DNA from 3 places in the Streptomyces sp. NPDC093801 genome. Region 2 is predicted to be linked to each of the others. Evidence: riboswitches for the same ligand, from Rfam matches in the RefSeq annotation. Region 2 holds a riboswitch; each other region holds the start of a gene.
What was found. A riboswitch is a leader RNA that binds a small molecule or an ion and turns the genes downstream of it on or off. The one in region 2 is predicted to bind cobalamin.
Positions count from the first base shown of each region.

Region 1 (4,269 bases), on a different contig from region 2:
TCGGGCCGGCTCAAGTGGGCCTGGGTCACGGGCGTTCCGCTCGCGTGGGACGTGGCCGTCACCCTGACGGCGAGCTACCAGAAGGTCTTCTCGGAGGACGTGAAGATCGGCTTCTTCGCGCAGCGCGACAAGTACCAGACCGGCATCGACGCCGGGAAGGTGCTGCCGCCCGCCAAGACCATGGACGAGATGCACACCGTGGTCACCAACGCCACGGTCGACGGGGTCCTCTCGGCCCTCTTCGCCGTCCTGATCGTCATCGTCCTGCTGGACGCGGCCCGCACCTGCGTCAAGGCCGTCTCCGACCCGGGCTCCGTCCGCCTCTCCGAGGTGCCGTGGACCGAGTCGAAGATCATCGCTCCGGCCGGGCTGATCGCGACGGCCGAGGAGAAGACCGAACTCGCGGCGGCCGGCCTCGACGGGGGCGGCGGCCGCGTGAAGGACCCGGTCGCATGAGCGGCGCGGTCCGCGGGGCGCTGGCGAAGGCGCGGTACTACGTCCGGGAGTTCTCCGGCGAGGCCGCCTACGACCGCTACGTCGCCCACGCCCGCACCCACGACCCCGAGGCCGAGGTCCTGACCCGCCGCGCCTTCGAACGCGCCCGCACCGACGCCCGCGAAGCGGACCCCCGCGAGGGCTTCCGCTGCTGCTGAACCCACGAGAAGGGCCCCGCCGTCCCCCACCGGACGACGGGGCCCTCCGCCTTTTCCCGCCTTTTCCCGGCTTTTCCCGGCGCACCCGGCCCTTCCGGCGACGGCGCCGGGCGCGGCGCCCGTGGCGCACACTCGCAGGCATGGACTTCGAGATCAGGACGGCAAGAGAAGACGAATACGCGCGGCTCGGCGCGATCACCGCGCAGGCCTACGGCGGCGACGGGCTGCTGGACCTCGACGACGACGACCACTACCTGGACGTGCTCCGCGACGTCGCCGGCCGGGCCGGCGACGGGGACGTGCTCGTCGCCGTGCGGGACGGACAGGTGCTCGGCGGAGTGACCTTCGCCGCACCCGGCAGCCGGCTCGCCGACATCGCCGGCCCGCACGACGCCGAGTTCCGCATGCTCGCGGTCGCCGCCGAGGCGCGCGGACAGGGCGTCGGGGAGGCCCTCGTCCGCGCCTGCGCCGACCGCGCCCGGGCCCTGGACGGGGTCACCGCACTGGTGCTGTCCACGCAGCCGGCCATGCGTGGAGCCCAGCGGATCTACGAACGGATCGGCTTCGTCCGCACCCCGGAACGGGACTGGTCGCCCCTCCCCGCACTGACCCTGCTCACGTACCGAATGGAGCTGTGACGACACGCTCCGCATGCACCCGACACAACATGTGGGGGCTACCGCATCGGGTCGCCCCCACATGTATGCTCATGGCTGCTGCCGCCGCAGGGGAATCCGGTGGGAATCCGGAACTGTCCCGCAACGGTGTGACGTACGCCGAACGGTGTATCCGCGAGTCCGAAGACCTGCCGGCAGTGCCCCCCGGATCGACCGAGCCGGGGTGTCGATTCGTCCGGGCCTCGCGGTTGGGCCGGTGGACGCCACGCGGTGGTGAGCGCTCTCGTGCGCGCGCCCGCGTGCGCCCGCTCGCGCCCGCTCCGCCGATGACCGGGCCGAGTGAGGGAGAGCTCCCCCGTGACCATCGCGCCCGCCGCACCGCGCGCCGAGTCCGACCACCCCGAAGCCGAAGGTCCCGGGGCCGCGCTGCTGCGCACCCTCACCGAGCTCACGGCCGACCTCCCCGACACCGACCCCGGCCGGGTCGCCGCCGCCGCCCTGCGCGGCCGCAGCGCCGCCGCCGACGAGGCCGAGCTGCGCGGGCTCGCCACCGAGGCCGCGGCCGGCCTGATCTCCGAGGACCCGGCCTACTCCCGCCTCGCCGCCCGCCTGCTGACCCTGGCCGTGGCCGACGAGGCCGCCGGACAGGGCGCCACCTCCTTCGCCGAGTCCGTCGCCGTCGGCCACCGCGAGGGCCTGATCGCCGACCGCACCGCCGAGTTCGTCGCCGCCCACGCCGCCCGCCTGGACTCCCTCGTCGAGCTCGCCCTCGCCGAGGGCGCGGACGACCGCTTCGGCTTCTTCGGCCTGCGCACCCTGCACAGCCGCTACCTGCTGCGCCACCCGCTGACCCGTCAGGTGATCGAGACCCCGCAGTACTTCATGCTGCGCGTGGCCTGCGGCCTCGCCGAGGACGACAGCGTCCGCGCGGTCGAGGAAGTCGCCTCGCTGTACCGGCTGATGAGCCGCCTCGACTACCTGCCGTCCTCCCCGACGCTGTTCAACTCCGGCACGCGCCACCCGCAGATGTCCTCCTGCTACCTCCTCGACTCCCCCCTGGACGAGCTGGACTCCATCTACGACCGCTACCACCAGGTCGCCCGCCTCTCGAAGCACGCCGGCGGCATCGGCCTCTCCTACTCCCGCATCCGTGCCCGCGGCTCGCTGATCCGCGGCACCAACGGCCACTCCAACGGCATCGTGCCGTTCCTGAAGACCCTCGACGCCTCCGTCGCCGCCGTGAACCAGGGCGGCCGCCGCAAGGGCGCCGCCGCCGTCTACCTGGAGACCTGGCACGCGGACATCGAGGAGTTCCTGGAGCTCCGCGACAACACCGGCGAGGACCAGCGCCGCACGCACAACCTCAACCTCGCCCACTGGATCCCGGACGAGTTCATGCGCCGCGTGAACGCCGACGCCGAGTGGTCGCTGTTCTCCCCGTCCGACGTCCCCGAGCTGGTGGACCTGTACGGCGAGGAGTTCGACGCCGCCTACGTCAAGGCCGAGGCCGCCGGGCTCGCCAAGAAGACCATGCCGGCCCGTGACCTCTACGGCCGCATGATGCGCACCCTCGCCCAGACCGGCCAGGGCTGGATGACCTTCAAGGACGCCTCCAACCGGACGGCGAACCAGACCGCGCTGCCCGGCACCGTGGTCCACTCCTCCAACCTCTGCACCGAGATCATCGAGGTCACCAACGACGGCGAGACGGCCGTCTGCAACCTCGGCTCCGTCAACCTCGGCGCGTTCGTCGTCGACGGGGAGATGGACTGGGAGCGCCTGGACGAGACCGTCCGCACCGCCGTGACCTTCCTCGACCGCGTCGTCGACATCAACTTCTACCCGACCGAGCAGGCCGGCCGCTCCAACGCCAAGTGGCGTCCGGTGGGCCTGGGCGCGATGGGCCTCCAGGACGTCTTCTTCAAGCTGCGCCTGCCCTTCGACTCCGCCGCGGCGAAGGCCCTCTCCACGAAGATCTCCGAGCGCATCATGCTCGCCGCGTACGAGGCCTCGTGCGACCTCGCCGAGCGCAGCGGCCCGCTCCCGGCCTGGGCCGAGACCCGCACCGCCCAGGGCGTCCTGCACCCGGACCACTACGAGACCGAGCGCCACTGGCCCGAGCGCTGGGACGCCCTGCGCGCCCGGATCGCGAAGTCCGGCATGCGCAACTCGCTGCTCCTCGCGATCGCCCCGACGGCGACCATCGCCTCGATCGCCGGCGTGTACGAGTGCATCGAGCCGCAGGTCTCCAACCTCTTCAAGCGCGAGACCCTCAGCGGTGAGTTCCTCCAGGTCAACGGCTACCTCGTCGAGGACCTCAAGAAGCTGGGCGTGTGGGACGCGCAGACCCGCGAGGCGCTGCGCGACTCCTCCGGCTCCGTCCAGGGCTTCGGCTGGATCCCGGAGGAGGTCCGCGAGCTGTACCGCACGGCGTGGGAGATCCCGCAGCGCGGCCTGATCGACATGGCGGCGGCCCGTACGCCGTACCTGGACCAGAGCCAGTCGCTGAACCTGTTCCTGGAGACGCCCACCATCGGCAAGCTCAGCTCGATGTACGCGTACGCCTGGAAGCAGGGCCTGAAGACCACGTACTACCTGCGCTCGCGCCCGGCGACGAAGATCGCCCGCGCGGCCTCCGGCGCGGCCGTCCCGGCCGTCGCCACCCCCACCCAGCTGCCGCAGGCCCTCGACGCCGAGGCGCTGGCCTGCTCCCTTGAGAACCCCGAGTCCTGCGAGGCCTGCCAGTAATGAGCTCCACCGAGAAGAAGAACCTCCTCGACCCGGGCTTCGAGCTCACGCTCCGCCCGATGCGCTACCCGGACTTCTACGAGCGCTACCGGGACGCGATCAAGAACACCTGGACGGTGGAGGAGGTCGACCTCCACTCCGACGTCGCCGACCTCGCGAAGCTGACGCCGGCCGAGCAGCACATGATCGGCCGCCTGGTCGCGTTCTTCGCGACGGGCGACTCGATCGTGGCGAACAACCTGGTCCTGACG
Region 1 covers NZ_JBFBDP010000015.1:74,804-79,072, forward strand. The annotation lists gene AB0469_RS18975 (carbon starvation CstA family protein) at 1-456, shown strand, start outside; gene AB0469_RS18980 (YbdD/YjiX family protein) at 453-653, shown strand; gene AB0469_RS18985 (GNAT family N-acetyltransferase) at 794-1,291, shown strand; cobalamin riboswitch at 1,347-1,481, shown strand; gene AB0469_RS18990 (ribonucleoside-diphosphate reductase subunit alpha) at 1,628-4,018, shown strand; gene AB0469_RS18995 (ribonucleotide-diphosphate reductase subunit beta) at 4,018-4,269, shown strand, end outside.
Region 1: another riboswitch for cobalamin. It lies ahead of AB0469_RS18990 (ribonucleoside-diphosphate reductase subunit alpha); the one in region 2 lies ahead of AB0469_RS30520 (ABC transporter substrate-binding protein).

Region 2 (4,269 bases):
GGAGCGGCAGGGCGCCGGTGGCCTTCAGCCGGACCAGCAGCTTGCTGGTGCCGACGCTGCCGGCCGCGAAGAACACCCGGTCGGCGGTGACGGTCTTGACGGCGACGACGTCGCCGGTGGTGTTCAGCTCCTCCACGGCGACCGCGTAGCCGCCACCGTCCGAGGGGGAGACGGTGGTGACCCGGTGCAGGGGGGAGATGGCCACCCGGCCGGTCGCCCGGGCGGCGGCGAGGTAGGTCTTCTGGAGGGACTTCTTCCCGGCGTTGTTGCCGTACAGGATCTCGCCGTCCACGGCCGACTTGGGGACGGTGCCGGCCACCTCCTGCTTCATGTAGTCCCAGTCGTAGACGTCGGGCACGAAGACGAAGGGGAAGCCCGAGCGCTGGGCGTGCTTGCGGCCGACGCGGGCGAACTGGTAGCAGTCCACCGTCTCGAACCAGTCCGGGTCGACGAGGCCCACTCCCAGTCCGGCGTTGGCGCGGGGGTAGTAGGTGCCGTACATCTCGTCGGCGTCGACCGTGGGCAGGATGGCGGCGAAGTTCTGCCGCTTGGGCGTCACGGCCATGCCGCCGTTGACGAGCGAGCCGCCGCCCACGCCGCGGCCCTGGTAGACGATGATCCCGCCCATCTCCTCGGCGTCGAGGATGCCCGTGTACTTCGGGACGTCCTTGTCGATGGGGAAGCCGAGGAAGTTGCTCAGGGGGGCCTTCGTTCGGGTGCGCAGCCAGAAGGAGCGGTAGTCGGGCCTGGTGGTGTTGGCGAAGATCTTGCCGTCCGTGCCCGGGGTGTCCCAGGCCATGCCCATCTCGAGCATGTGCACGTCGACACCGGCCTGGGCCAGCCGGAGCGCGGCGACGGAGCCGCCGTAGCCGGTGCCGATGACGAGGGCCGGGACACGGGTCCCGGAGACGAGGGGGGCGTTCGCGACGGCGGATCCGGTGGCGGGATTCGCGCGGGCGGCGGTGGTGTTCACCGCGAGGGCCATGGCCCCCAGAAGAGAACCAGTTCCAGCGATGAATCCGCGTCGCGAAACACCGTGGGCCACATTGCTGTTCAGGCCTTTGTCACTCATGAGGGGTTCCTCACTCTCGACGGAGTGGGAACAAGTTCTACTGTCGTGTGCCTGCTAAGTCACTAGATGCGTCGGGACAATTTCCGGCCCGTTCCGGTGGTGCTTCCGGCGCCGGCTCCGGATTCCGGCAGGGGCTCAGGACAGGCTCCACTGGGCCACGTCGTCGCCGAGCCCGGTGTCCAGGGCGAACTGCACCGCCGCCAGGTCCGCCTCCTGCGGCACCCGGAAGGCGACGTAGCCGGAGGCCGACCGGCCCGGTTCGAGGGTGACCCTGTCGGGCAGGGCCGGGCCGGCGTCCGTCGTACCGCTCAGGCCGGTGAAGCGCTCCCCGTCGGTGCCGAGCAGGTGCGCGGCCGGAGCGGGCGAGTCCTCGTACGGCACCGTCCCCGTGTTCTCCAGGCGCAGCCCGACGGCGACCAGCCGGTCGGCCCCGGGGGCGGACGGCGGACCCGCGGGGTCGACGACCCGCGTGAGGGTGACGTCGAGGTGCTCCCCGGGGCGGTCCCCGTCGAGGGGGACGGTCTCGCCGGAGCCGTCGGGGCCGGCGCCCAGCAGCAGGGCCGCGACGAGGGGGGCCAGCAGGAGGCGGGCGCTCGGGCCCGCGCGCCCGGCCCGGCCGCCGGGCCCGCCGCCACCGCCGTGACGTTCGTGACCGCCACGGCCTTCCTGTGCGCGGTGCCCGCCGCGACCGCCGCGACCGCCGTGACTGCCGTGACGCATGGCGTACCTCCTCCGCGCCTCCCCTCCCGGCCCACGATCCTCCGTACGGGCGGCTCCCGCCACCGGCGGCGCCCGATGCCCTTCGGGCGGCATTCGCGGCATCTGGCAGACTTGGCCGGGTTGTCCGGGCGGTGCAGGACAGGAAACCGGTGCGAATCCGGTACGGTCCCGCCACTGTGACCGGCGACCCCGCCCGCGGGGTCCCGGGAGTCAGACACTGACGCGCCGCCTCTTCACTTCGACCGGGGACGAGGATCCCCCGGAGAGGCCTCACCATGTCGCGTATCCGCGCCGCCCTGCGCCCGCTCTCCGCGCTCGCGCTCCTGATCCCCCTGACCGCGTGCGGCGGTCCCGCCGGCGGGCAGGAGCCCGCCTCCGGCGCGAAGGCCGCGCCGGGGTTCCCGTACACCGTCACCAACTGCGGTGTCACCAGCACCTACCAGGCCCCGCCCGCGCGGGCCGTCACCATGAACCAGCACGCCACCGAGATCATGCTCGCCCTCGGCCTCCAGGACCGGATGGCGGGCACGGCCTACCTCGACGACTCCGTGCTCCCCGCCTACCGCACCGCCTACGACGGGATCGCGGTACTGGCCGAGCGGTACCCGTCGAAGGAGGTGCTCCTCGGCGCCGACCCCGACTTCGTGTACGGCGGTTACGCCAGCGCCTTCGACCAGGGCCAGGGCCGCGACCGCGCGGGACTCGCCCGGGCCGGGATCGCCTCCCGGCTCAGCATCGAGTACTGCACCCCGGGCCGTGTCGGGCTCGCCCAGCTCACGACCGAGATCATGGAGGTCGCCCGGACCTTCGGCGTGCCCGAGCGCGGCGCGGCCCTCGTCGAGGAGGAGCAGCGCCGGATCGACGCCGTCACCGCACGGGTGAAGGACCGGCCCCGCCCGGCCGTCTTCGTCTACGACTCGGGCGAGACCTCCGCCTTCACCTCCGGGGGCAACGGCATCGGCAACGAGATCGTCTCCCTCGCCGGCGGGACGAACGTCTTCGCCGACCTCCAGGACACCTTCGGCGACGTGTCGTGGGAGAAGGTCGTCGAACGCGGGCCCGAGGTCGTCCTCGTCTACGACTACGGCGGCACCTCCGTGGAGGCCAAGAAGCAGCGTCTGTTGAACGACCCGGCGCTGGCGGAGGTTCCCGCCGTCAAGAACCGCAGGTTCGTGGTGCTCCCGCTATCCTCCGCCGTCCTGGGCGTCCGCGTCGCCGACGCGGTCGAGGCCCTGGGCCGCGGCCTGCACCCCGACGCCGCGTGAGCGGGCGCCGCCGCACCGCGGCCGTACTCGCGCTCCTCGCCGCCGCGCTCGCCGGGTCGGTGGTGGCGGGGCTGGCCCTGGGACCCGTGCGCATCGCCCCCGGGCAGGTGCTCGGCATCCTGGCGGGCGGGCCCGGGGCGGGGCGGGGAGCCTTCGCCTCCATCGTGTGGGACGTACGGATGCCGCGCGTGCTGCTCGGGGCCGTGGTCGGCGCCGGGCTGGCCGTCAGCGGCGCCGTGCTCCAGGCCCTCGTGCGCAACGCGCTCGCGGACCCCTTCCTGCTGGGTGCCTCCTCGGGCGCCTCGGCGGGGGCCGTGCTGGTCCTCGTGCTCGGGGCGGGGGCGGGCGCCGCCGCCGGGCTCCCCCTCGCCGCGTTCGCCGGCTCCCTCGCCGCGCTCGTCGCGGTGTACGCCCTGGCCCGGCGCGGGGGCACCATGACCACGGGGCGGCTGGTCCTGGCCGGGGTGGCCGTGCAGTACGTCCTGTCCGCGCTGACCAGCCTGGTGCTCGTGCTGTCGGCGCACCCCGACCAGATCCGCTCCGTGCTGTTCTGGACCCTCGGCGGGCTGGGCGGAGCCCGCTGGGGCGAACTCGCCCTGCCGGCCGCCGTACTGCTGGCCGGGACCGCTCTGCTCGTCACCCTGGCGCGCCCGCTGGACCTGCTGCTCGCGGGGGAGGAGGGGGCGCGCACCCTCGGCCTGGACACCGGCCGGTTCCGGGCCGCCGTCTTCGTCCTCGCCTCCCTCGTCATCGGGGTGCTCGTGGCCTGCAGCGGGGCGATCGGCTTCGTCGGGCTGATGGTCCCGCACGCCGCCCGCATGGTCGTGGGCGCCGGGCACCGGGTGCTGCTGCCCGTCTGCGCGCTGGCCGGCGCGGTCTTCCTGACCCTGGCCGACCTGCTGGCCCGTACGGCGGCCGCGCCCGAGGAGATACCCGTCGGCGTGGTCACCGCGCTGGTGGGCGGCCCCTTCTTCGTGTGGATGCTGCGCAGCTCCACCCGGGGCGAGGAGGTGGCCGGATGACGGGGCGTCCGGTGGAACTCGCGGTCGAGGCCCTGCGGTACGAGGCCGAGGGGCGGACCCTGCTGCACGGGATCGGCCTCGCCGCCCGGCCCGGGGAGACGGTCGGGGTCGTCGGGCCGAACGGCAGCGGCAAGACGACCCTGCTGCGCTGCGTCCACGGCGCGCTGCGTCCCGCCGCCGGCCGGGTGCT
Region 2 covers NZ_JBFBDP010000030.1:77,225-81,493, forward strand. The annotation lists gene AB0469_RS30510 (GMC oxidoreductase) at 1-1,072, opposite strand, end outside; gene AB0469_RS30515 (hypothetical protein) at 1,208-1,792, opposite strand; cobalamin riboswitch at 1,894-2,032, shown strand; gene AB0469_RS30520 (ABC transporter substrate-binding protein) at 2,068-3,057, shown strand; gene AB0469_RS30525 (iron ABC transporter permease) at 3,054-4,079, shown strand; gene AB0469_RS30530 (ABC transporter ATP-binding protein) at 4,076-4,269, shown strand, end outside.

Region 3 (4,269 bases), on a different contig from region 2:
CACAGGATCGGCGCGCCGGCGTGCAGCGCGGCGCGGGCCCGCAGGACGACCTCGGGGGTGTAGCCGAGGTCCTGGGGGAGGTCGGTCATGCCGCAGGCGTGAATCATGCGCACCGCGACCTGGGCGACCGAGGCGGGCAGCCCGGAGAGGTCCGCCTCGGCGCGGATCGTGGCAAAGGACTGGCGGTAGATCGCGGCGCCGTCCTTCTCGTACTCGAACACGGTGTACTCGCTCATTTCTTCACTGCGGCTTCGGTTGTGGTGGGGGTGGTGCGCGCGGCCGTGAGGGCGGCCGCCAGGTCTGCGTGCGGGACGGGCCGGCCGTCGAGGGCGTACCCGTCGGGGGTGGCGACGATGTCCACCCAGGCCGTACCGCGCGGATGCCCGCACCGGCGGGCGCAGCCCGACCAGTGCACGGGCAGCTCCGCGGCGTCGGTCTGCCCCTGTACGACGGCACGCGCGTCGGCGCGTACGTCCGCGAGGGACTTGGCGCAACCGGGCCTGCCGGTACAGGCGGTGACGGTCCGCCAGGGACTTCCGGGCCGGACGGCGAGGCCCGCCGCCTCGACGCGGGCGGCGCCGTCGGCTGCCGCGCGCGGGAGGACGACGCTGCGCCACGGGGTGACGCGCAGCTCCCCCTCCCCGCCGTCGGCGGCCTCGGCCAGGGCCCGCCACTGCGCGGAGTCCAGCCGGCCGAGCGGGGGCAGGACGCACAGTCCGGCCGCGCCCACGCTCCCGGGCCGGGGCGGCTCGGCGTACGGCCACTCCACCTCGGGCACGCGCCCGGCGGCCACCCCCGCCTCCGCCAGCCGCCGCACGAACTCGCGCTCGTCCAGGGCGTGTTCGGAGGGCAGCTCGGCGATCCGCCAGGCCCGGGTCCCGGCGTCCCGGGCGGCGTCGAGGAAGTACTCGGCGGCGCACAGCGCGGCCCGGGCGGCATCGGCGGCCCCGACCTCGACGGCGCCGCCGCCGCTCCCGAGCCGCACGAGCACCCGTCCGTCCGCCCCGCCGAGCACGGTCACGTCGGGGTCGAGGGCCGCCACGTCCCCGCGCCCGTCGTCGAGGGCGAACAGGAACCGTCCGGACAGGTCCGCGGCCCGCGCACTGGCGCACAGCAGCCGGTCGAGTTCCCGGACCCGGTCCACGACCTGGGGCCCGGCCACCGGGGTGGCCACGATGTTGCGCACCCGCTCGTGGCCCGGCGCCGGCAGCAGCCCGGCGCCGTCCAGCAGCTCCGCGAGCCCGGCGCCGCAGCCGTCGGCGAGGCCGCGCAGCTGGACGTTGCCGCGGGAGGTGAGTTCCAGGTGCCCGTCGCCGAACCGGTCGGCGGCGTGCCCGAGCGCGAGGGCCTGCCGGGTGGTGAGCAGCCCGCCGGGGATCCGGACGCGCGCGAGGTACCCGTCGTCGGCGGCGTGCAGCCGCAGCGCGCCGGGGCAGGCATCACCGCGGTCACGTATGACGGGTTCGTCCCGCGACGCGGCGGAAGGTGGCTGGGGCGACATGGCCGCGAGCATACCCACGATTGCCCACCCCCGACCTGTGTCCGTCGCCACCCCGACCAGCGGGATTGAGCCCCGCCGGGCAAAGTCCGGCCTCGCCGGCGCGTGAGGCTCGGGGTCCGGGGCGGAGCCCCTGGGAACACCTCCCGGCGGTGGCTCGGGGACGAACGGGCGAAGGGCGGGGCGGGGAGCCGGCTCCGGGCGGCGGCCCCCGTCCCCCGCCCGGCGTTTGCGGCGCGGCCCCCGGGGCAGAGCCCCCACGGCGCACCGCACGCCACCGGACCGCACGCCACCGCACCCCGCCACCCGCGAGCCCCCCACCCCACCTCCCGGCCAGGGAAAAGGCCACCTAAGATGACCTTCCGGCGGACCACTCGGCCCGTCACCGCCGAGGACGGCGACATGGGAGGAAGCCCGGTGCGATTCCGGCGCGGTCCCGCCACTGTGAGCCCCGCGGAGCGATCCGCGGGGTGAGTCAGGAACTCCCGCTGTCCTCACTGCCCGGGGCGCGGAAACCCCGAGGAAGGCCTGCCGCCGCATGATCCTGCTGCTGTCGACGTCCGACACCGATCTGCTCAGCGCCCGCGCCGCGAACACCGCCGGCGGCCCCGTGCCGTACCGGTTCGCGAACCCCTCCCGCCTCCCCCTCGACGACCTCGACGGCCTCCTCGACGGCGTCGGGCTGGTCGTCGTACGCCTCCTCGGCGGCCTGCGCGCCTGGCAGGACGGCCTCGACGTGCTCCTCGCCCCCGGCCAGACCCGCCCGGTGGTGGTCCTGACCGGCGAACAGGCCCCGGACGCCCAGCTGATGGAGGCCTCCACGGTCCCGATCGGCATCGCCGCGGAGGCGCACCGCTACCTCGCGCACGGCGGCCCGGCCAACCTCGACCAGCTGGCCCGCTTCCTCTCCGACACCGTCCTGCTCACCGGCCACGGTTTCGAGCCCCCGGCCGCCTCCCCGACCTGGGGCCCCCTGGAGCGCCCCGCCACGGAGGCCACCGGCCCGCAGGTCGCGGTGCTCTACTACCGCGCCCACCAGATGAGCGGCAACACCGCCTTCGTGCACGCCCTCTGCGACGCCGTCGAGGCCAAGGGCGGCCGTCCCCTCCCCCTCTACGTCTCCTCCCTGCGCACCCCGGAGCCGGAGCTGCTCCGGGCGCTGGAGCAGGCGGACGCCATCGTCACCACCGTCCTCGCGGCCGGCGGCACCCGCCCCGCGACCGCCTCGGCGGGCGGGGACGACGAGTCCTGGGACGCGGGCGCCCTGGCCGGGCTCGGCGTGCCGATCCTCCAGGCCCTGTGCCTGACGGGCTCGCGCAGCACCTGGGAGGAGAACGACGAGGGCCTCTCCCCCCTCGACGCCGCCACCCAGGTCGCCGTGCCCGAGTTCGACGGCCGGCTGATCACCGTCCCGTTCTCCTTCAAGGAGATCGACGAGGACGGCCTGCCCGCCTACGTGGCCGACGCCGAGCGCGCCTCCCGCGTCGCCGGCATCGCCGTGCGCCACGCCCGCCTGCGCCACATCGGGCGCGCGGAGAAGCGGATCGCGCTGGTCCTCTCCGCGTACCCCACGAAGCACTCCCGCATCGGCAACGCGGTCGGCCTCGACACCCCGGCCAGCGCCGTGGAGCTGCTGCGCCGCCTGATCGCCGAAGGCTACGACTTCGGCCCCGTGGAGGAGATCCCGGGTCTGGTCTCGGGTGACGGCGACGAGCTGATCCGCGCCCTGATCGAGGCCGGCGGCCACGACCAGGACTGGCTCACCGAGGAGCAGCTGGCCCGCAACCCGGTCCGCATCCCGGCGGCCGACTACAAGCGCTGGTTCGCCGAACTCCCGGCCGACCTGCGCGAGAGCGTCGAGGAGCACTGGGGCGAGGCCCCGGGCAACATGTTCGTGGACCGTTCCGCGAACCCGGAGGGCGACATCGTCCTGGCGGCCCTGCGCCGCGGGAACCTCCTCATCCTCATCCAGCCGCCGCGCGGCTTCGGCGAGAACCCGATCGCGATCTACCACGACCCGGACCTGCCGCCCTCGCACCACTACCTGGCCGCGTACCGCTGGATCCAGGCGGCCGCGCAGGACGGCGGCTTCGGCGCCGACGCGATGATCCACCTGGGCAAGCACGGGAACCTGGAGTGGCTGCCCGGCAAGAACGCGGGCCTGTCGGCCTCCTGCTCCCCGGACGCCGCCCTCGGTGACCTGCCCCTGGTCTACCCCTTCCTGGTCAACGACCCGGGCGAGGGCACGCAGGCCAAGCGCCGGGTGCACGCCACCCTGGTCGACCACCTGGTCCCGCCGATGGCGCGCGCCGAGTCGTACGGCGACATCGCCCGCCTGGAGCAGCACCTGGACGAGTACGCCCAGATCAGCTCCATGGACCCGTCGAAGCTCCCGGCCATCCGCGCCCAGATCTGGACCCTGATCCAGGCGGCGAAGCTCGACCACGACCTGGGCCTGGAGGAGCGCCCGGACGACGACGGCTTCGACGACTTCCTCCTCCACGTCGACGGCTGGCTGTGCGAGGTCAAGGACGCCCAGATCCGCGACGGCCTGCACGTCCTGGGCGGCGCCCCGACCGGCGAGGCCCGCGTCAACCTGGTCCTCTCCATCCTGCGCGCCCGCCAGATCTGGGGCGGCACCTCCGCGCTGCCCGGCCTGCGCGAGGCCCTCGGCCTCGACGAGTCGGCGGCCACCCGCACCTCGGCGGACGCCGTCGAGGAGACCGCCCGCGCCCTGGTCCAGGCGATGGAGGACGCGGACTGGGCCCCGT
Region 3 covers NZ_JBFBDP010000017.1:38,083-42,351, reverse strand. The annotation lists gene AB0469_RS20745 (precorrin-8X methylmutase) at 1-236, opposite strand, end outside; gene AB0469_RS20740 (cobalamin biosynthesis protein CobG) at 233-1,513, opposite strand; cobalamin riboswitch at 1,847-2,004, shown strand; gene cobN (cobaltochelatase subunit CobN) at 2,037-4,269, shown strand, end outside.
Region 3: another riboswitch for cobalamin. It lies ahead of cobN (cobaltochelatase subunit CobN); the one in region 2 lies ahead of AB0469_RS30520 (ABC transporter substrate-binding protein).